DNA from 3 places in the Desulfovermiculus halophilus DSM 18834 genome. Region 1 is predicted to be linked to each of the others. Evidence: predicted binding sites of a transcription regulator. Region 1 holds the regulator's gene; each other region holds the start of a gene.

Region 1 (6,852 bases):
CATTCGGTCCTGGCTGAGGTCGATGCCGTTCTCCCGCTTGAACTCGTCCACCAGGTCGTAGAGGATGGCCTGGTCAAAGTCCTCGCCGCCCAGGAACGTATCTCCGTTGGTGGCCTTGACTTCGACCACGTTGTCCCCGACCTCCAGAATGGAGATATCAAAGGTCCCGCCGCCCAGGTCAAAGACCGCGATCTTTTCATTGGATTTTTTGTCCAGCCCGTAGGCCAGGGAGGCGGCTGTGGGCTCGTTGATGATCCGTTTGACCTCAAGTCCGGCAATCCGCCCGGCGTCCTTGGTGGCCTGGCGCTGGCTGTCGTTGAAGTAGGCCGGCACAGTGATCACGGCCTCACTGACGCTCTCCCCGAGATACTCCTCGGCATCCTGCTTCAGCTTCTGCAGGATCATGGCCGAGATCTCCGGGGGACTGTACTTCTTGCCCTCCACCTCAACGAACGCATCGTTGTTGGAGCCTTCCACAATACTGTACGGGCTGTGTTTCTTCCACTTCTCGATCTCCGGGGCGTTGAAGTCCCGGCCCATGAGCCTCTTAATGGAGAACACAGTCCGTTCCGGATTGGTAACGGATTGGCGCTTGGCCAGCTCGCCGACCAGGCGTTCTTTATCCGTAAAGGCCACAATGGACGGCGTGGTCCGCCCGCCTTCTGGATTTGGTATGCACTTCGCTTCTTTGCCTTCCATGACATAGACACAGCTGTTGGTCGTGCCCAAGTCGATTCCGATAATCTTGCCCATAGGATTTCCTCCTCAATGCTTATATGCAAATCTTTGCTGTGTACAAATGTAAATCGTGATTCCGGGAAGTAAAGGGGGCTAGCTCTGTTTTTGGCAATTTTTGCTGACCATGACCTTTGCCGGGCGCACAACTCGATCCTTGTATGTGTATCCGGTCTGCATGACCTGGCAGACCTTGCCAGCTTCCAGATCCTCCCGCGGCTCCTCGGCCAGGGCCTCATGCCAGTTGGGATCAAAGGGCTCCCCTTCCGAGCATTGAATGGGTTCCAGCCCGTGTTTTTTCAGGGTATCCAAAAAGATCTGTATGGTCATGTCCACTCCCTGGACCAGATCCGAGCAGGCCTCGACTTTGCGCCCGTGGCCCACGGCCAGCTCCAGATTGTCCATAACCGGCAGCAGGTCCTCGATGATGTCCTGAGCCGCGAACTTGCAGTGCTGCTCTTTTTCCCTGGCCATGCGCTTGCGGTAGTTATCCGCATCTGCCCGGACCCGCTGCACCTCCTGGTCCATCTCCTGCTTTTGGGGGCAGGAGGGACAAACCCTTTCCTGGCACAGCTCCCAGAGCTGGTCATCGCTTATCTCCGGGACCTGATCTTCAGAGCCCTGCTCCTGTTGAGCCTGACTCTCCAGTTCTTCCTCAGCCCCAGAGTTCTCGGCGTCTTCAGGGCTGAACTCCGTGCTGCGCTCTGTATCCTTTGCCATTGATCTCCTCCTTGGACCACAATATCTGTCTTTTTTCGGCCGGCTGACCAGCCTGTGCACTCCTTTGCGGGCCGTTATCGCTAGGCGAAACGCGATTCAAGGAGATCACTAAGCATTTTGGCGATGGTGTCAACCATAGGCATCAGTCTGGAGTAATCCATGTGGATGGGCCCGATGGTTCCGACCACCCCCAGCTTCTGGCCCTGCACCTGATAGGGCGATGAAATCAGGCCCCATTGCCCCAGCTCCGGACCGTAGAACTCGGTCCCGAAGGTCACGATCAGGCCTTCGTTGGACGCCAGCTTATCCACCAGCTCCAGGAGGGATGACCGGTGTTCCAGAAACTCCAACAGATCCCGCATGCTGGAAACATCCTTGCCTTCAAGATGATCAAGCACATTCAGGGTTCCGTCCAGGAAGACCTCCCGGTCGTTGTTGTTTGCAAAGGCATCCCGGGCCAGGCTCAAGGCCTTGGCATACAGGGCGTTGAACCGGTTTTCCGCCTGCTCCATCTCCTGCAGGATGTCTTTTTTTATCTCTTCAATGGTTCGGTCCTGGAACTTTTCGTTCAGGTAGTTGGCGTATTTGACCAAGTCATCGGCCGTCACCTTCGGCTCAACCGGCAGGAGCTTGTTGTGCACCACTCCGCCGTTGAAGATGGCTATGGCCATGACCAGGCCTGTCCGGACCAGAACCAGGTCGATACGCTTGAGCCGGATCATGCTCCGTTTCGGCGCCACCGCCACCCCGACCTGGCTGGACTGGGCGGAAATCAGCTTGGATGCGTGCTCAAGGATGTTGGAAAACTCCAGGCCGGCCTGGCCCAACGCCTCCTTAATGTCCTGCTGGGTGTTCTCCGGCAATAGGGCCGGGCTGAGCACCGTGTCCACATAAAAGCGGAAGGCCTTGTCCGTGGGCACCCTGCCGGCCGAGGTATAGGGCTGATGCAGATACCCTTTCTCGGTCAGATCGGCCATGATATTGCGCATGCTGGCCGCACTCAGCTTCAATGTGGACTGCTTGGCCACGTACCTGGAGCCAACGGGCGCAGCGTGCTCGATATAGGCTTGAACGATAATACGCACAACCTCGATTTCCCGCGCTGTCAGTGTCATAAGAGCCTCGCTCTGCCTGGCTGGAATCATTTTCCGCCTGGAGTATGCCAGTGCGGAAGCATTTTAGCACTCTGCCAATGAGAGTGCTAAGCTGATAGCAAGTCGATACTCTCCTGTCAAGACGCAGGCAATGCATACGCCTGTCCCGGTTTGGGCCGAAACGCGCTCTGATCGCAGACAGTCAACATCCACAGGAGTTGCTGAGGCAGGTATGGGCACGAAGGAAGACGGTTGGCGGGATAAAGAACATTTCGCTCCCATTTGAAAAAAATGCGCCTGCAGGGGATCCCTGCAGGCGCACGGCATGAACAGCACTCCGGCACCCTCGGGTCAGCCGGATCCAGCCAGTCCCTGTTACCACCCGATGCTCAAGTAGTCGTGGATGGAATCCGAGGCCAGGCGTCCGGCTCCGGCGGCCAGGATAACGGTGGCCGCCCCGGTCACTATGTCCCCGCCGGCCCAGACCCCTTTCTTCATGGTCTTTCCGGTCTTGGGATCGGCCACAATATAGCCCCGCTTGTTCAGCTCCAGGTCATGGGTATTCCCTGTCAGCACCGGATTGGCTCCAGAGCCCACGGCAATGACCACCATATCGCAGGGCAGCTCAAACTCCGATCCGGACACGGGCTCCGGCCGCCTCCGGCCGGATTCATCGGGTTCACCCAGCTCCATCTGAATGCATTCCATGCCCTTGACCCATCCCTGATCATCGCCGATGAATCTGGTGGGATTGGTCAGGAGGTAGAACTCGATCCCCTCTTCCTCAGCGTGATGCACCTCGGCCTGTCTGGCCGGCAGCTCGTCCCTGGAACGGCGGTAGACGATGCGCACCCGATCCGCTCCCATGCGCATGGCGGTCCGGGCTGAGTCCATGGCCACATTCCCCCCGCCCAGGACCACGACCTCCTTGCCCTTGGCCAGCGGGGTGTCGTATTCCGGAAAGAGGTAGGCCTTCATCAGATTGGCCCGGGTCAGGTACTCGTTGGCGGAATAAATATTGATCAGATTCTCCCCCGGAACATTCAAAAACCTGGGCAGACCTGCACCCACACCGATAAACACGGCATCAAAACCCTGCTCGAACAGCTCGTCCACATCCACTGTCTTGCCCACCACTGTGTTGCACTGGATGTCTACCCCCAGACGTTCCAGGAAGTGAAGCTCAGAGGCCACAATTTCTTTGGGCAGCCTGAACTGCGGGATCCCGTAGACCAAAACCCCGCCTCCCTTGTGAAAGGCCTCGAAGACTGTCACCTCGTGCCCCTTGAGGATCAGGTCCCCGGCCACGGTCAGCCCGGCCGGACCGGATCCGACCACTGCCACCTTTTTGCCTGTGGACGCTTTTTTCGGCGGGAGCTCACCGCTGCCGTAATTGCGCTCGTAATCCGCGGCAAAGCGTTCCAGATTCCCGATGGCCACCGGCTGGCCCTTCTTGGCCAGGATGCACGAGCCTTCGCACTGGTCTTCCTGGGGACAGACCCGGCCGCAGACAGCGGGCAGGCTGTTTTTCTCCCAGATCTTGCGGATGGCCTTGGTAAAGTCGCCCTCCTGAATGTACTTGATGAAACCGGGTATATCGATGCTCACCGGACAGCCTTCAACGCAGGAGGGCTTCTTGCATTGCAGACACCGGGATGCTTCGGCCTTGGCCAGCTCCGGCGTGTACCCCGTCGGAACTTCGTCAAAATTGCGCTTGCGGATATTGGGGTCCTGCTCCGGCATGGCCTGACGGGGGAGCTTTTCCTTGGTATCCTTTCCTTGAGCCATTGTATCCTCCCGAGTAAGGGTATTGCGTACGACACAGCGTGAATGCGGACCAGACGTCACTGCGGCGGCTGATCAGCGCTGGCACTCGCACTTGTATTTGTCCATGGCCTGCTTCTCGAACTGGGTGTAGGCCTGCAGCCGGGTGGCCAGCTCGTTAAAGTCCACCTGATGCCCGTCGAACTCCGGTCCGTCCACACAGGCGAACCTGGTCTGATCCCCGACCGTTACCCGGCAGCATCCGCACATGCCGGTTCCATCCACCATGATGGAGTTCAAGCTGACCAGGGTCTTGACCTTGTACTGCTCAGTCATCTTGCAGACGAACTTCATCATGGGCACCGGGCCTATGCCCACCACCAGTCCAACATCCATGCTGTCCAGCATCTCTTTGAGCTTGTCGGTCACAAAGCCGTGATGGCCGTATGAGCCGTCGTCGGTGCACACGTGCAGGTCATGGGAGGCTGCTTTCATTTTGTCTTCCAGGATGAGCAGATCCTTGGTCCGGGACCCGATGATAGAGATAACGTGATTGCCGGCCTGCTTCAATGCCTTGGTTATGGGATGCATGACCGCCACCCCGGTTCCGCCGCCGACGCAGACAACGGTGCCCACATTTTCGATCTTGGTCGGCTTGCCCAACGGTCCGATGATGTCCAAAAAGCGTTCCCCGACCTTCATGTCCGCAAACAGGGCGGTCGACTTGCCCACTACTTGATAGATAATGGTCACCGTCCCCCGCTCCGGGTTCGTATCCGCCATGGTCAGAGGGATCCGCTCTCCAGTCTCGTTGGCCCGGAGGATGACAAACTGGCCCGGCAGGGCCTTGGCCGCGATCTGGGGCGCACTGAGCTCGTTGAGAACCACCGACCCTTGCGCCATCTCAGTCCGTTTCAAAATCTCGAACATAACAACCTCCGTCACGTGTTTTTTTCCGGCTCACAGGCCGCATGCGGGACATGGGCCCGCATCGTCGAAATCCTACTTGTATTCATGATATCCTGGTAGGCCAAAACAGGCCAGGTGTCAAAAAAAAAAAAAGACCTCCCGATTTAGGAGGCTATCAGTCCCGGCCACCCCACTTGCCGGCCGGCAACCACGCGTGCCGATGGGCCCTGGGGGGCAAACGCCGGATCCGGGTGCCCGGAGCGCATCCACCGCGCCCCGGGCGAGGGACACAAAGTACTCTACTTCTGGCCCTCGCCGGCCAGGTCCCGGACCAGGTTCAGCTTGGAGAATATATTGTTCGCAAGCCAGCTCGCGTCCCACCACTCCACAGGATTGACCGGCACTCCTGAGATGACCATGCCGAAATGCAAATGATCCCCCCCTGCCAGACCTGTAGAGCCGGTCCGGCCGATGATCTGCCCCTTTGTCACCCTGTCGCCCTGCTGGACATGGATCTGGGAAAGGTGAGCGTACAGGCTCTGCAGACCCAGTCCGTGGTCGATGATGACCACCTGGCCGTAAATCCCCAGCCAGTCCGCATAGACCACATGCCCGGAATTGGCCGCTGGGACCTGTGCCCGGGCAACCGAGGCCAGATCGATCCCCAGATGGGTTTGTTCATCCACGACCTCGCCCCTGTAGACATACATCCGGTGGGTTCCGAAATTGGCCTCCCTGGAGGCATTGGGCTGGCGCAGGAATCGTCCGGACCACAACGGACTCGATGCGGTCTTCCGCCCGATCTCCTGCAGCTGTCTTCTGTTGTCCGCCCGCATTTCCTGGTTGACCTTGAGAAACACATCCAGCAGCGATTCTTGGCTGGGAAATGCGTCCTGAAAGTTGACAATCACGTTTTGCAGAAAACGGTCCGTTACCGGCAGGCGGGACTGATCAAAACCGGCCGGGTTCACGTAGTGATGAAATCCGGCTTCCTGAACATTTCCGGCCCTGTCCGTGGCCGTGGCCAGCAGCTGCCCCTGATCCGGGGAAAGACTGAAAGGAAAGGAAAAGAAGCACAGATAGAGGTCGCCGGACTGGGCATACGCGGGAAAGAAGAAATCCTGGATCTGCACCCCGGCCCGCTGCACCGGCTCGGACACCCGAAAGGCCACGGCCCCTGATCCACCTTGACGCAGATTGTGCCGAAAGCTCTCCAGCACGATACGGGGGGGTTTGGAGTCCAGCTCATAGGCGGCTGAGTGCTGGAGAAGATTCCCTTTCAGCCAATTCCGCCAGGACCGGTCCCTGGCCTGGACCTCGATCCGAACCTGACCGTCGTCGAATCCGGCCTGGGAAAGGGAGACCTTTCGGGTCCACTCCCGGACCGGCTCCTGAAACTCCTGGTGAGCCAGGACCTGCACATTGCCGTTTTGCACAGCCTGAACCCGCACCCACCGCAGCCCTGACTTGGCATCTATGACCTGGACTTTCATCTTGGTCCCCGGTGAAATGCTCTCCTGCTCCGGCAGCCCACGAGCACTTGGGATTTCCCCTTCTGCGTGCCACACATATGTCCCCGCTCCTGCGAGCACAGCCACCACGATCAAGAAGGCCAAATACTTTCGTATGC
Region 2 (6,852 bases), on a different contig from region 1:
TGACTCTCTCTTCCCGTCCACTGATTCCTGTCTCCTGTCCCCCGACCCCGACTTCCCTTATTCCTTAACCACCGCGACTTCCTTGAGGTATTTTTCCGCTCCTGGATGCAGGGGAAGAGTCATTCCGTCCAGAGCGTTTTCCACGCTGATGTCCTGGAACTTGGCGTGGGCCTCTTTGATCCTGTCCAGGTTGGTGTACATGGCCTTCATGATTTTATACACTAGGTCAGAATCCAGCTCCTTGCGGGCGGCCATGATGGCCATGACCGCGATGGTGGTGGAGTCTTCCTCCAGACCGGGATACGATCCGGCCGGGACCGGCTGCTGGGTATAGAACGGGTATTCATCCAGCAGCTGCTGGGCCTTGGGGCCGACAATATCCAGGACATCGATGTCCACCACAGTGGCGATGTCCTTGATGGCCGCCGCGCCCACAGCCACGGTGAAGAATGCGGCATCCAGACGGCCGTCTTTGATATAGTCCGCGGCCTGCCGGGCCTGGAGCTGCTCAGCCTGAAAATCGTCAAAGGATATGTCCCACGCGCTGAGGATCTGCTCGGCGTTGACCGTGGTCCCGGAGCCTATGGGCCCGACAGCCACCCGTTTGCCCTTGAGGTCGGCCACGGACTCGATTCCCGAGTCTTTGCGGACGATGATCTGGATATGCTCCGGATACAGGGAGGCGCAGCCCAAGAGATTCTTGACCGGGGTGTCGAACATGCCTTCCTTGCCGTTGTAGGCATAGGAGGCAACATCGTTTTGCAGGATGGCAAAGTCGGTGTTGCCGGAGGCAATCAGGTTGGCGTTGGCCACCGAAGCCCCGGAGGATTCTGCCGTGACCTTGATGTTGTCGTCTTTGAGGTTGTTGAATGCAATTCTGGATATGGCTCCAGCCATGGGGAAGTAGGCCCCGGTGACCCAGCCGGCGGCAATGGAAACGAACTGGCGCTCTGCGGCCTGGGCCTGACCGGTGTTGAGGGTGAAGACTGCGGCAAGGGCCAGGGACACGACGCAGATCACGCTTTTCTTGAACATCGCAAACCTCCTTGGAGCTAAGGTTGGAACTGGCTGCATGCAGGGCATGGAGATCGATGCGCGGGATGTCCCGGCCGGGCTCCTCCTCAAGGTTCTTTGTGGCGCTGAACACGGCGGGTCTGCACAGGATGCACCCGGTGGCCAGCCGAGGGGTGTGCATCCGAATAAACAGTTCCACGCCACATGGACAGCGTTTATATGGTTCTTCGACATAGCTTGTGGATTTTTGGAGTTTGCCATTGCTCAGGGCCAAAAAAAACATAGCTGCACTGCTGGAGGGTTAGGATACTTCGATTCCGTTAATAATCATAATTTGCACAAAATTTCAAGCCACAAAAAAAGGCCGGGGCTTTTGCCCCGGCCTTTATATGATCCAGATAAGGGAGTGCGCGGCTTAGTACATGCCGCCCATGCCTCCCATTCCGCCCATTCCGGGAGCTCCGCCCCCGCCTTTGTCCTTGTCTTCGGGCTTTTCGGCAATCGCCGCTTCTGTGGTCAGAAGCAGGGAGGCGATGGAGGCCGCGTTCTGCAAGGCAATCCTGGTCACCTTCTTGGGATCGATGACCCCGGACTTGATCAGGTCTTCGTACTCGCCGGTGGCGGCATTGAAGCCGTAGCCGTCCTTTTCGGTCTTGACCTTCTCCACGATGATGGAGCCTTCGAAGCCGGCGTTGACGCAGATCTGGCGCAGAGGCTCGGTTACGGCCTTGCGGATGATCTCCACCCCGGCCCGCTCGTCTTCGTCTGCGGGCTTAACGTTGTCCAGGCCCTTGAGGCAGCGGACCAGGGCCACGCCGCCGCCGGGGACAATGCCTTCCTCCACCGCGGCGCGGGTGGCGTTCAGGGCGTCTTCGACCCGGGCCTTCTTCTCCTTCATCTCGGTCTCGGTGGCTGCACCGACATTGATCACGGCCACGCCGCCGACGATCTTGGCCAGGCGCTCCTGCAGCTTTTCCCGGTCATAGTCGGAGGTGGTCTCCTCAATCTCGGTGCGGATCTGCTTGATCCGGGACTTGATGTCTTCGGACTTGCCGGCGCCGTCCACAATGGTGGTGTTTTCCTTGTCCACCACGATCCGTTTGGCCTGGCCCAGTTCGTTGACGGTCACATTTTCCAGCTTCACGCCCACGTCCTCGGAGATCATCTGCCCGCCGGTCAAAACGGCGATGTCCTGGAGCATGGCCTTGCGCCGCTCGCCAAAGCCGGGAGCCTTGACCGCGCTGACCTGCAGGGTGCCCCGGAGCTTGTTGACCACCAGGGTGGCCAGGGCTTCGCCCTCGATATCCTCGGCAATAATCAACAGCGGCTTGCTGGATTTGGCAACCTGTTCCAGGACCGGGAGGAGGTCCTTCATGTTGGAGATCTTTTTCTCGTGGATGAGGATCATGGCGTCCTCGAGCTCCACGGTCATCTTCTCCGAGTTGGTCACAAAGTAGGGGGAGAGGTAGCCGCGGTCGAACTGCATCCCTTCCACGATGTCCAGGGTGTTCTCCAGGCCCTTGGCTTCTTCCACAGTGATCACGCCTTCCTTGCCCACTTTGCTCATGGCGTCGGCGATCAGGTTGCCGATGGTGGCGTCGCTGTTGGCCGAGATGGTGCCCACCTGGGCGATTTCCTTTTCTTCCCGGGTGGTATGGGCAATATTGTTCAGCTCCTTGGTCACTGCTTCCACGGCCTTGTCGATGCCCCGCTTGATGGACATGGGATTTCTTTCGGCCGCGACCAGCTTCAGGCCCTCGGAAAAAATGGTCTGGGCCAGAATGGTGGCAGTAGTGGTTCCGTCGCCGGCGATATCGCTGGTCTTGCTGGCCACTTCCTTGACCATCTGGGCGCCCATGTTCTCGAACTTGTCCTCAAGCTCGATCTCCTTGGCCACGGTTACTCCGTCCTTGGTGATGGTCGGAGAGCCGAAGGACTTGTCGATAACCACGTTGCGTCCCTTGGGCCCAAGGGTGACCTTGACTGCATCGGCGAGCTTGTCCACGCCGCGCTTGAGCTCGTTGCGAGCCTGATTGCTGAAATGAATATCTTTTGCTGGCATATGCTCCTCCTTCCAGGGCGTATCTCAGGGTGAATGGGGTCTCGTATGCTTATTCGATGATAGCTACGATGTCGTCTTCGCGCATGACCAGATGCTCTTCGCCTTCGACCTTGATCTCAGTGCCGGCGTACTTGTTGAACATAACCTTGTCTCCGACCTTGACCGACATCTCCATGCGCTTTCCGTCGTCGCTCATTTTGCCGGGACCTACGGCCACGACTTCACCCCGGATGGGCTTTTCCTTGGCGGTATCCGGGATGATGATCCCGCCCTTGGTCTTTTCCTCTTCCTCCAGCCGCTTGACCAGTACTCGATCGTGCAGTGGCTTCAGCTTCATAGGTTCTGCCTCCAATGGTTCCGTTAAAATTGATTGTGTTTGTTTGCTTTCAGGCTGTGTTAGCACTCCTTGATGGTGAGTGCTAACAGGAGGCATAATAGTGATTAGGTGATGAAAATCAATAGAAAATTTGAGAGATTGTCAGCTAATTTCGTCTATTGCGCAAGTATAAATGGCAAGAGAATAATAATTCGAAAAAAAACACTGAAAAACGTTAAAAATCTCTTTTTTTCTTCTCTATCGATCCCGCCCACCTTGTTCCGGCTCCCGGCCACTGACCACTGACCACTGCCTACTGACGTCTGACCACCGACCACCGGCCCCCGGCTACTGCCCACTACTCTTCTCTCCGTCCCCCCTTGAGGGGGGCTCGGGGGTGTTTCTCTTTGCCCCCTGGATCACTTCTCCGTTCTGCTCCAAGAGGGCGAATGATTATTCGCCCCTACACCTCCTCCCAAATCCAGGCACCATTCCGCGGGCATTCCGCCTTCCACCGACCACTGCCTACTGACCACTGACCACTGACCACTGCCTACTGACGTCTGACCTCTGACGTCTGACCTCTGACTTCTGACCTCTGACTTCTGACTTCCGACGTCTGACCTCCGACGTCTGGCCCCCTCCCCAGCTATTGCCCACTACTCTTCTCTCCGTCCCCCTTGAGGGGGGCTCGGGGGGTGTTTCTCTTTGCCCCCTGGATCACTTCTCCGTTCTGCTCCAAGAGGGCGAATGATTATTCGCCCCTACACCTCCTCCCAAATCCAGGCACCATTCCGCGGGCATTCCGCCTTCCACCGACCACTGCCTACTGACCACTGACCACTGACCACTGCCTACTGACGTCTGACCTCTGACGTCTGACCTCTGACCACTGACTTCTGATCTCTTACCTCCGACCTCATCTCTCCCGACTTGACCGGCGGGCAGGGCATTGTCTACAAGGCGGGGACGTAGACCTCATCCCACGGAGAAGACAATGGAGCAGACAACCAGGATAGGATTTGCCGGCACGGATGCCCGGACCCTGCTTTCCGCGCTGGTGGTTTCAACAGCCAAAAGCGAGACCGCAACAGCTGCCTGCAAGGGCGTGGTCGTCCGGGGCACGTCCTCCATGCCCAGGCTGGCCGAACCGGATATGCTGAACTGGCCGGTGGAGTTCATCCCAGCGGAGGACACCTCGGTCCAGGCCTATGCCAGGGCAGCGATCCGGGCCATGCAGACCGGAGAGCTGGACTACCTTGTGCCCCTGCCCGAAGCCCTCTTGTTCGACGGCCTGGTCGATGAGCTGGAGGAGGCCGGATTGGGGGAGCGTATCGCCGGCTTACGACGGGATGGAGCATTCCTGGAGGCGGACAAGATCAAATGCAAGGAATTTTGCGCTCAGGCCGGCATTCCGGTTGCGGATTCCTGGTGGGAGGTGGATGCCCGGGACGCCCAAGCCGTGGTCCGGACCTGTCTGCAGGGCATTCACGAGCACGGCGGAGTGGTTTTGAAATTTCCCTACAGCGCCGGGGGGAAAGGGGCCAGAGTCGTCCTGAATACATGGGAGATCCAGGATGTGTATCAAAAGCTCCTGGATGACTACAAAAAAGAGTACAAGAAGATGTTCCGCAACCAGCCCTGGCCTCTGCTGATTGAGTCCCGGATGTCCGGGGTGGAGATCAGCTTCACCATTCTGGTGGACAGCGGCGGAAACTTTTGCATACTGCCCACGTCCATGGATTACCCGGAGCGTTTTGCCGGCCCTCCCGGGCCGGACAATCCGATTACCGGAGGCATGGGATCAATATCTCCTCATCCCTTCGAGAGCCCGGAGCTGATCGAGCTGGTCGAGGAAAACATCGCCCGGCCGATGATCCAGGCCATGAGGGCCCAGGGCATCCTCAGGCCATGTGTGCTCTATCCCGGCTGTTTTGTCTCCTTTGCCCAGGAGGAGGGCTCCGGGCTGAAGCCCGTGAGCATCAGGGTCTGCGAGATCAATATTCGGCCCGGAGAGCCTGAGTTTCAGGCGGTGGTGCGCAGGATGCGCAATCTGGGGCCTGTGCTGCGGGCCATGTTCACCGGCGAGCTGGACCGGGTGAAGCCGGAAGTGCGCGAGGATCAGATCGCCTTGTGCGTGGGGCTGGTCACCGGGCCCGGAGGACCGGACGGGCAAAAGGGCTATCCCTGGAGCGTGACCAAGTTCGAGCCGGTGGAGCTGGACCTGCAGGGCCTGGCCAAGAAGAATATCCAGCTCGTTCCCTCGGGCATGGGGTACAGCCGGGAACGGGGTCTGTACTCGGATGGGACCCGGGTGGCGTATGTCAACATCAATGGGACCGTCAAGCCCGGGCAGAGCCGGGGGGAAGTGGCGGAGCGCCTGCGGACCAGGGTCTACAATGCCTTTGACGCCGGCCGGGTCCGGGTTGTGCCCAGGGAGAACGAGAACGGGAACCGCCTGGATCTGCGCCGGGACATCGGGGCCCATTTCAGGCAGGCGGACGAGCTGTGGGCCTTGGCCGGAGGAAGGTAGAGGACAGAAGACAGAGGACAGAAGTCAGAGGACAGAAGACAGAAGCCAGAGGTCGGTAAGAGGGAGTTGGAAAGACCCAAGCCAGAGGGTAGAAAGAACAAGAGTACACCCCCCTTGGATTCCCCCCTCAAGGGGGGACAGTATGCGCTCAGTACCGGGTATGAAATATATAGCCAGGCTGTCGGAAGAGGGCGAATGATCATTCGCCCCTACAAGCCAATTCCTTGGCTTGACCAGACTTCTGACTCCCTTTTACCGACCACCGACCACTGCCCCTCTCCGTCCCCCCTTGAGGGGGCCTTGGGGGTGTTTCTTTTTCTGTCCTCTCCCCAGGCCGGAGGCTGACTACCGTCTTCCGTCCACGGTCCACCGACTTCCGTCCACTGCCCACCGACCACTGACCACTGTCTACTGATCTCTGATCTCTGTCCTCCCCCGTTCCCCGTGGATCAGTCCATGGTTCCGCTGTATTTCTGGATATAGGCCACCGGATTGTAGGATTCCTTGGCCTTGCGCAGGCCGGGATCGCCCAGGTCCTGCTCCCGGTTGACATAGGTGAACCGGGAGGCGGAGTTGGCCAAAAACATCTGATTGATTGCCTGGTACGCGCCTTTGTGGTTGGGGCAGCCCTTTTCAAAATGGATGACCACTGTCTGCTCATCCAGGGGCTCGGCCACGGTATAGGCGATCATGTTCCCGTCCACCAGGAGCCCGCCTCCGAAAACGTCTTCCAGCTTGCTCCAGTCTTCAAATGTATTCAAGATCGCTCTGTTTTCGGCCTCCAGGGTGGTGGAATCTTCGCAGTCCCTCCACAAGCACCATTCCGTCTGCAGGGTCAGGGCCTTTTCCACTGCTTCTACGGTCAAGGGGATGTAGGTGGAGTCAAAGGTGCGCTTGAATTGGTTCAGGAGGTTCTTTTTCTTGTGG
Region 3 (6,852 bases), on a different contig from region 1:
ACAGGAAGTCCGCTTGGTTCAGGTCAACTGGACCGGGGTGACGGCCAAGACAGAGACTGCGGCCTATCTCTTGGAGCAGATCGGGTATAATACCGACGTGATCACTGCCTCTGTTCCCATTATGTTTCAAAGCGTATCCCAGGGACAACGGGACGTGGCCCTTGGGCTGTGGCTGCCCACCCAGCGGGAGATGATCCGCAAATATATGGTGGACGGGACAATAGACTTGGTCACGACCAATCTGTCCGGGGCCAAGTATACCGTGGCAGTGTCCAAAGAGGCCTATGAGGCCGGAGTCAAGCACTTCAAGGATCTGGACGAGCACAAGGAGAAGTTCGGGGGCACGATCTATGGGATCGAGGCCGGCAATGACGGGAATCAGGTCATCCTGGACATGATCGAGGATGATGCCTACGGCCTGGGCGACTGGGAGCTGATGCCCTCCAGCGAGGCTGGTATGCTCACTCAGGTCAAGCGGGAAATCAAACGGGGCAACCCCTGGGTTGTTTGGCTGGGCTGGATTCCGCATCCCATGAACCTGAACATCGATATGAAGCTTCTGCACGGCGGCGAGAAATACTGGGGCCCGGATCAGGGCGCAGCCACAGTGCATACCATCTGCCGTCCAGGGTATGCCTGGAAAAATCCGAATGTCGGTCAGTTTTTCGAGAACTTTTACTTTACGGTGGAAGAGCAGGCCCAGATGGCCGAATATGTTCTGAACCAGGGCATGGAGTATGCGGAGGCAGGAAAAAAGCTGATCAAGCAGAAGCCGGAACTGCTGGAGCGGTGGTTTGATCAGGGCGGGACCTACAAAACCGACGTGGTCAAGACTGCTGACGGAAAGCGGGACGCCCTGGAGGCCGCCAAGGAGGCCATGGGGCTTTAGTTCAGATGTCAGAAGCCAGAGGTCAGACGTCAGATTTGCCGCATTGATCGAGTATGAAACGTGTTGTGGGGATCCCGAAAATCCCAAAAGGGCAAATGTCAGTCGTCCCTAACAATGTGTTAATGTGTTCTCGATGATCCCTATATGAAAATCAGCACTGTGCTGGCGTGAGGTTGGTAGGGGCGAATAATCATTCTCTTTCTTTGGGCAGTCACGCGTCTGCGCGTGACTGGTGGCCCCGGACGTTCAACCAGCGACCGGGGTTGCATCAAGTCTCAAATAAGAAAGCCGCCGGGTTTGGACCCGACGGCTTTCTTATGCACATGCGATGAGAATTCAGGCCGGGGGATGACCCCGGCCTTAATTTTACAGGCAGCCCAGGCAGCGCTTGTACATCCACTCGTAGCCCTGGATGTCGATGTCCCGGGGGTTGCCCGGAGTCTGCGGATCGCCGTAGGCCTCCTTGGCCAGCTTCGGAATATCGTCTTCCTTGACCCCAAGCTCGGCCAGGGAAGGGATGCCCGTGTCCTCGGCCAGGTCGTAGACGGCTTGAGCGCCCAGCAGGCAGGCTTCCCGATCGCTCAGGCCGGTGGTTTCCACGCCCAGGGCCTCTGCTACGCGACGGAACTTCTGAGGGCGGCCGATCCAGTTGTATTCCATGAAGGCACCAAGGGTCGCCCCTACCGCCGGTCCGTGGTGGATCTCCGGCTTGATGCCGCCCAGGGTCTGAGTCAGGGCGTGAACTGCTCCCGCACTCTCCGTGCCGTAGGAGATGCCGGCCAAATGAGCGGCCATGGCCATATAGTACCTGGCTTCCATGTCCTGCCCATTGCCCACGGCCCGGCGCAGATACTTGCCGCAGTACTCAATGGCCAGCAGGGCTACGGCGTCGGTGTGCGGCTGTGAGAAGTGGCAGGTATAGCACTCAATGGCATGGCACAAGGCGTCCATGCCGGTTCCCGCGGTCACGTGCGGGGGCATGGTCATGTGCAGCTCCGGGTCCACAATGGCAATGTGCGGGGACATCAGCGGGCCGCCCACATTGAACTTGAACTTGCGGTCCGGATCGGTGATCACGGCCCATACAGTGATCTCACTGCCGGTTCCGGCTGTGGTCGGAATGGTGATCAGGGGGGCGATGCGCCGTTCCAGATCCCGCTTAGCCGCTTCCCAGTACAAGACGTCGCCCTCATGGGTCGCTTCCACGCCCACCCCTTTGGCCGTGTCCATGGAGCTTCCGCCGCCCAGGCCGATCAGGCCGTCGCATCCTTCTTTTTCGTACTGTTTGCTGGCGTCGCCCACAGTGGAAACGTAGGGATTGGGCACCACCTGATCGAAGACGCCGTAGGGAATGGACGCATCTTCCAAAACCTTGGTCACCCGGTCCAAAAGGCCGGCTCCGACCACGCCCGGGTCGGTCACGATCAATGGCTTCTTGACCCCCAGCTCACGCAGGGAATCGGGCAGGGAAGCCAGGGCCCCCACACCGTGTTTGGCCTTGGTTGCGCACTGGAATTCTCTGAGATTGTAATAGTTGTCCATGTCGGATCTCCTTTGTTTTGTTGGGTTATCGGTTAATCGATGTAAGATGTCGGATTGATTATGAACGAAATCTTTTCTCCAACTCAGCGATACAGGCTGACTCTTCTCTGATACGAGTATTAACTGCTCTTTTCAAACTTCGGCAGATCCTGCACCCCGACTTTTTTCAGGGTTTCTTCCGTCGGGCGACCGGCCTGGTCCCAGCCCCGCAAGGAGTAATAGTCCTTGAGCATAAAGGCCATGTCCTGGGCAGAGAAGCGGTGTCCCTTGTTTGGCCCGCTGGGAAGGGGGTCCTGCATGAATCGTTTGGGCAGGGTGTCATCTGCTGGATTCAGGCCTTCCCGGAGGTTGAAGTTCCGGGTCAGGTTCCAGATTCGTTCCCCGAGGCGGTCGAATTCGTCGGCTGTATGTCTCTCCCCAGTGGCTGCGCTGAGCAGTGCGGCGTATGTTTCCGGCTGAACCCCGAAGCCACCGAAATCGCATTTGACCAGGGCATCGGTCCCGGCCAGATAGTTCTGCATCTGGATGAGCATATCGGCCTTGCCTTCCACGGCCAGGGCCTGGACCGGCTTGCCTTCCCATTCTCCCCCGGTCACTTCCAAAGGAGCGGGCAGCCCGCGCTGGTGACAGCCTCCGCGGTCTGCGGTCATGAAGGCCAAGCCGGTTCCGGCTGCACCCCGGGGGCCCCAGGCGGGTGATTCCAGGCCTTTGACGTGCTGGGCAAAGGCTGATGCATCTCCGCCCAAGGCCGCAGCCGCTCGTTTGACACCCTGAGCCAGGAGTTTACCCAGATCGTTGTCCACAAAAGCGATGGACCGGATCAGGTACTCGGCCGCCTGGACGTTGCCGAACTCCAGGCTGATCCCGTCCGGGGATTCGAGAAGTCCTCGTTCCCCGGCCTCCATGGCAAAGCCGATCACTCCGCCGGTGGACATGCTGTCCATGCCGAACCGGTCACAGAGCTTGACCAGGTGGGCCACGGCCCGGACATCGGAAATGCCCAGATTCGAGCCCATCAGGGCTGCGGACTCGTATTCCACGATGTCGGTGATAAACCCGGCGTATTTCCCGGTACGCACCGCGCCCATCTTGCTGCACCGGATGGGGCAGCCCAGGCAGGCGGCGCTGTTCAGCCACAGATGCTTGGACTGGCCGATATCGCTCAAATTCGAGGCCTTTTCAAAGGATCCGTCCTGAAAATTGCGTGAGGGCAAGAGCCCGGTCTCGTTGGCAAAGTCCACAGCCGGAGCCGTTCCCCCGTCCCGCATGGCCTGGACGTCCTCGGATTTTTCCAGATCGGCGTTGGCCTGGATCACTGCGGCCCGAAAGGCCTCAGGGTCATGGATGGTCACGGTATTGGTTCCGCGAACAGCAATGGCCTTTAGGTGCTTGGACCCCATAACCGCACCGGCGCCGCCCCGGCCCGCCTGCCGGTTGTATTCGCAGCTGATCAGGGAGTACAGGACCCGGTTCTCTCCAGCGGGACCGATGCTCAGGATCTTGACGGTCTCGTCGTTCAGTTCGCTCTTGACCGCTGCGTTGGCTTCCAAAGCGTCCTGTCCCCAGAGGTGGGCTGCGGGTCGGACTTCAACCCGGTCATCGTCTATCCACAGATAGACCGGTTCCTGGGCCTGGCCCAGAATGATGATCCCGTCGTAGCCCGCGTATTTGACCTCCGGAGAAAAGTAGCCGCCGAAATAGGAGTCCAGGAAGGTTCCGGTCAGCGGAGACTTGGTCACCACGCATCCGCGCATTGATGGAGCGCTGGTCCCGGTCAGGGGGCCGGTCATGATCATAAGCGGGTTCTCCGGAGCAAACGGATCACAGCCCGCAGGGGTCAGGTCGGTGAGCAGCTTGGCTCCGAACGCCTTGCCGCCCATGAGCTTTGAGCGCATCCAGTCCGGCACTTCCTGGGTCCAGGAGGATCCAGAGCCAAGATCGACAAACAAGAATTTTCCCATCCAGGCCTTAGGCATGGTCACCTCCCTGCACTATAAGCTCCAGAGCGCCGGTGGGGCAGGCCCGCACGCACAATGGATCTCCGTTGCACAGATCGCACTTGACCGACTTCCCGCTCTCCCTGTCCTGGACAATGACTTGGCGCGGGCAATAGGAAGCGCACAACCCGCAGCCGATGCATGTGTCCGGATCGATGACCCGGGCCCCGGTGTCCTCGTCCAGGCTGATGGCCTGCACCGGGCAGACGTTTTGGCAAAACGGATTATGGCACTGCTCGCACAAGATGGGCTCGTGGACCAGATTTTCTCGCCTGTGCTCGATGCGCAGGGCGGCCAGTCTGGGATTGAAGCCTCCGAAGAGCCGTTCGGAGCATACCAGCTGGCAGATTTCGCACCCGGTGCAGAGATCGAAGTGAGCGATCAGGCGCAAACCTTTCGCTGATTGAAGCGTCTGCGTCATAAAATACCCTTGGAAAAAAATGTTAACCTATACTGAAAAGATGAATGTCCTGACTGATAAGAACAATATACACTACCATAAAACTCTTTTCCGTCAAGTCAGATGTGAAAAATCTTGGTTGTTTAATCAACTGTTGCAAAAATGAAGATCGTCATCAGAAATGTATCGCCGGCAGAGAGGCATGATTGGCTACGTACTGTGTTAACCTCTGTTGAGGTCCGCGACTGCGGGGAATAGCTGCAACCTGTACCAACAGGATCGAATATGCCCGACCTGCGCAGGACCTGAACCGGGGTGGCTCTGTATGGGACCTGATTTCGAGTGGTCACCGATTAAAATAGTACAACAATCAAGCAAAAGGCCAAAATATGAAAAAAATGAGAGCAACTATCTATTCATTCTTTGTATATCATATAAATCTCTTGTAATGGAATATATAAATCCTTGTATTCAGAGCTGAGATGAATATGGTGGCCATCTGTTAGCACTTGCTTGTGGTGAGTGCTAAGAGACCAAAGCCAATAAGGAGGTTGCCATGACTCTTAAGCCTCTCCAGGACAGAGTTGTGATCAAGAAAGTGGAAGAGGAGCAGAAGTCAGCCGGTGGAATCATCATCCCGGATACCGCCAAGGAACGCCCCACGAAAGGCGACGTGGTGGCTGTCGGCCCGGGGAAGCTGGACAAGCAGGGCCAGCGCATGGAGATGTCTGTTCAGCCCGGAGATCGGGTTATGTACGGCAAATTTGCCGGAACCGAGGTCTCCATCGAGGGAGAAGATCATCTGGTCATGCGGGAAGAAGACATCATCGCCAAAGTTGAATCGTAAACAGGGAACAAGGAGGAGTACATATGCCGGCTAAGGATATTTATTTCGGAGAAAACGCCCGGCACGGTCTGAAGCAGGGTGTGGAAAAGTTAAGCGATGCGGTTCGGGTGACCCTGGGCCCCAGGGGCCGGAACGTGGTCATTGAAAAGTCTTTTGGCTCCCCCACCATCACCAAGGATGGGGTGACCGTGGCCAAGGAGATCGAGCTGGAAGACAAGTTCGAGAACATGGGTGCCCAGATGGTCAACGAGGTGGCCAGCAAAACCAGCGATATGGCTGGAGACGGGACCACAACCGCCACCATCCTGGCCCACTGCATTTTTAATGAAGGACTCAAGCTGGTGGCTGCCGAGCGGAACCCCATGTCCATCAAGCGGGGTATCGACAAAGCGGTCCAGGAAGTGACCAAAAAACTGGACACCATGGCCCACTCCACCAGAGAAGAGAAAGAAATCGCCCAGATTGGGACCATCTCGGCCAACAATGATGCCACTGTCGGCAACCTGATCGCCGAAGCCATGAACAAAGTGGGCAAGGAAGGCGTGATCACAGTGGAGGAGGCCAAGGGCCTGGAAAATACCCTGGATGTGGTCGAAGGCATGCAGTTCGACCGCGGGTATCTTTCCCCCTACCTGGTCACCAATCAGGAAGCCATGACCGCAGAGCTGGAAAAGCCCCTGCTTTTGATCTACGACAAGAAAATATCGGTGATGAAAGACTTGGTTCCCATTCTGGAACAAGTCGGCCAGCAGAACCGCCCGCTCTTGATCATCGCCGAGGACATCGAGAGCGAGGCCCTGGCTACCCTGGTGGTCAATAAGCTGCGGGGCGTATTGCAGGTATGCGCGGTCAAGGCCCCTGGATTCGGTGAACGGCGCAAGGCCATGCTGCAGGATATCGCTGCGCTGACCGGCGGCACTCTTATTTCTGAGGATACCGGGCACAGCCTGGAGAACATAACCCTCAATGATCTGGGTCAGGCCGACCGGATTACCGTGGACAAGGAAAACACAACCATTGTCGGCGGACAGGGCGACACCCAGGAAATCAAGGCCCGGATCAAGCAGCTGCGGACCGAGATCCAGGACACGACCTCGGATTATGACCGGGAGAAGCTGCAGGAACGTCTGGCCAAGCTGGTCGGCGGAGTGGCTGTGATCAATGTCGGCGCGGCTAC

The links. Region 1 encodes HrcA, which represses chaperone genes, less so after heat shock. Its sites were predicted from a motif close to TGTTAGCACTCNNNNNNNNNGAGTGCTAACA; they were not measured.
Region 2: the regulator HrcA is predicted to act here: its motif matches at 3,471-3,501, upstream of groES (co-chaperone GroES).
Region 3: the regulator HrcA is predicted to act here: its motif matches at 5,329-5,359, upstream of groES (co-chaperone GroES).

What each region holds. Positions count from the first base shown of each region.
Region 1 covers NZ_JIAK01000004.1:85,769-92,620, forward strand. The annotation lists gene dnaK (molecular chaperone DnaK) at 1-753, opposite strand, end outside; gene grpE (nucleotide exchange factor GrpE) at 832-1,455, opposite strand; gene hrcA (heat-inducible transcriptional repressor HrcA) at 1,536-2,570, opposite strand; gene gltA (NADPH-dependent glutamate synthase) at 2,925-4,337, opposite strand; gene N902_RS20045 (sulfide/dihydroorotate dehydrogenase-like FAD/NAD-binding protein) at 4,410-5,243, opposite strand; gene N902_RS0100465 (M23 family metallopeptidase) at 5,522-6,852, opposite strand, start outside.
Region 2 covers NZ_JIAK01000006.1:61,977-68,828, forward strand. The annotation lists gene N902_RS16105 (TAXI family TRAP transporter solute-binding subunit) at 58-1,035, opposite strand; gene groL (chaperonin GroEL) at 1,430-3,076, opposite strand; gene groES (co-chaperone GroES) at 3,126-3,413, opposite strand; gene N902_RS0102840 (hypothetical protein) at 4,390-5,925, shown strand; gene N902_RS0102845 (DUF2156 domain-containing protein) at 6,375-6,852, opposite strand, start outside.
Region 3 covers NZ_JIAK01000010.1:93,878-100,729, forward strand. The annotation lists gene N902_RS0106600 (ABC transporter substrate-binding protein) at 1-889, shown strand, start outside; gene N902_RS0106605 (iron-containing alcohol dehydrogenase) at 1,256-2,431, opposite strand; gene N902_RS0106610 (aldehyde ferredoxin oxidoreductase family protein) at 2,551-4,407, opposite strand; gene N902_RS0106615 (4Fe-4S dicluster domain-containing protein) at 4,400-4,849, opposite strand; gene groES (co-chaperone GroES) at 5,385-5,675, shown strand; gene groL (chaperonin GroEL) at 5,699-6,852, shown strand, end outside.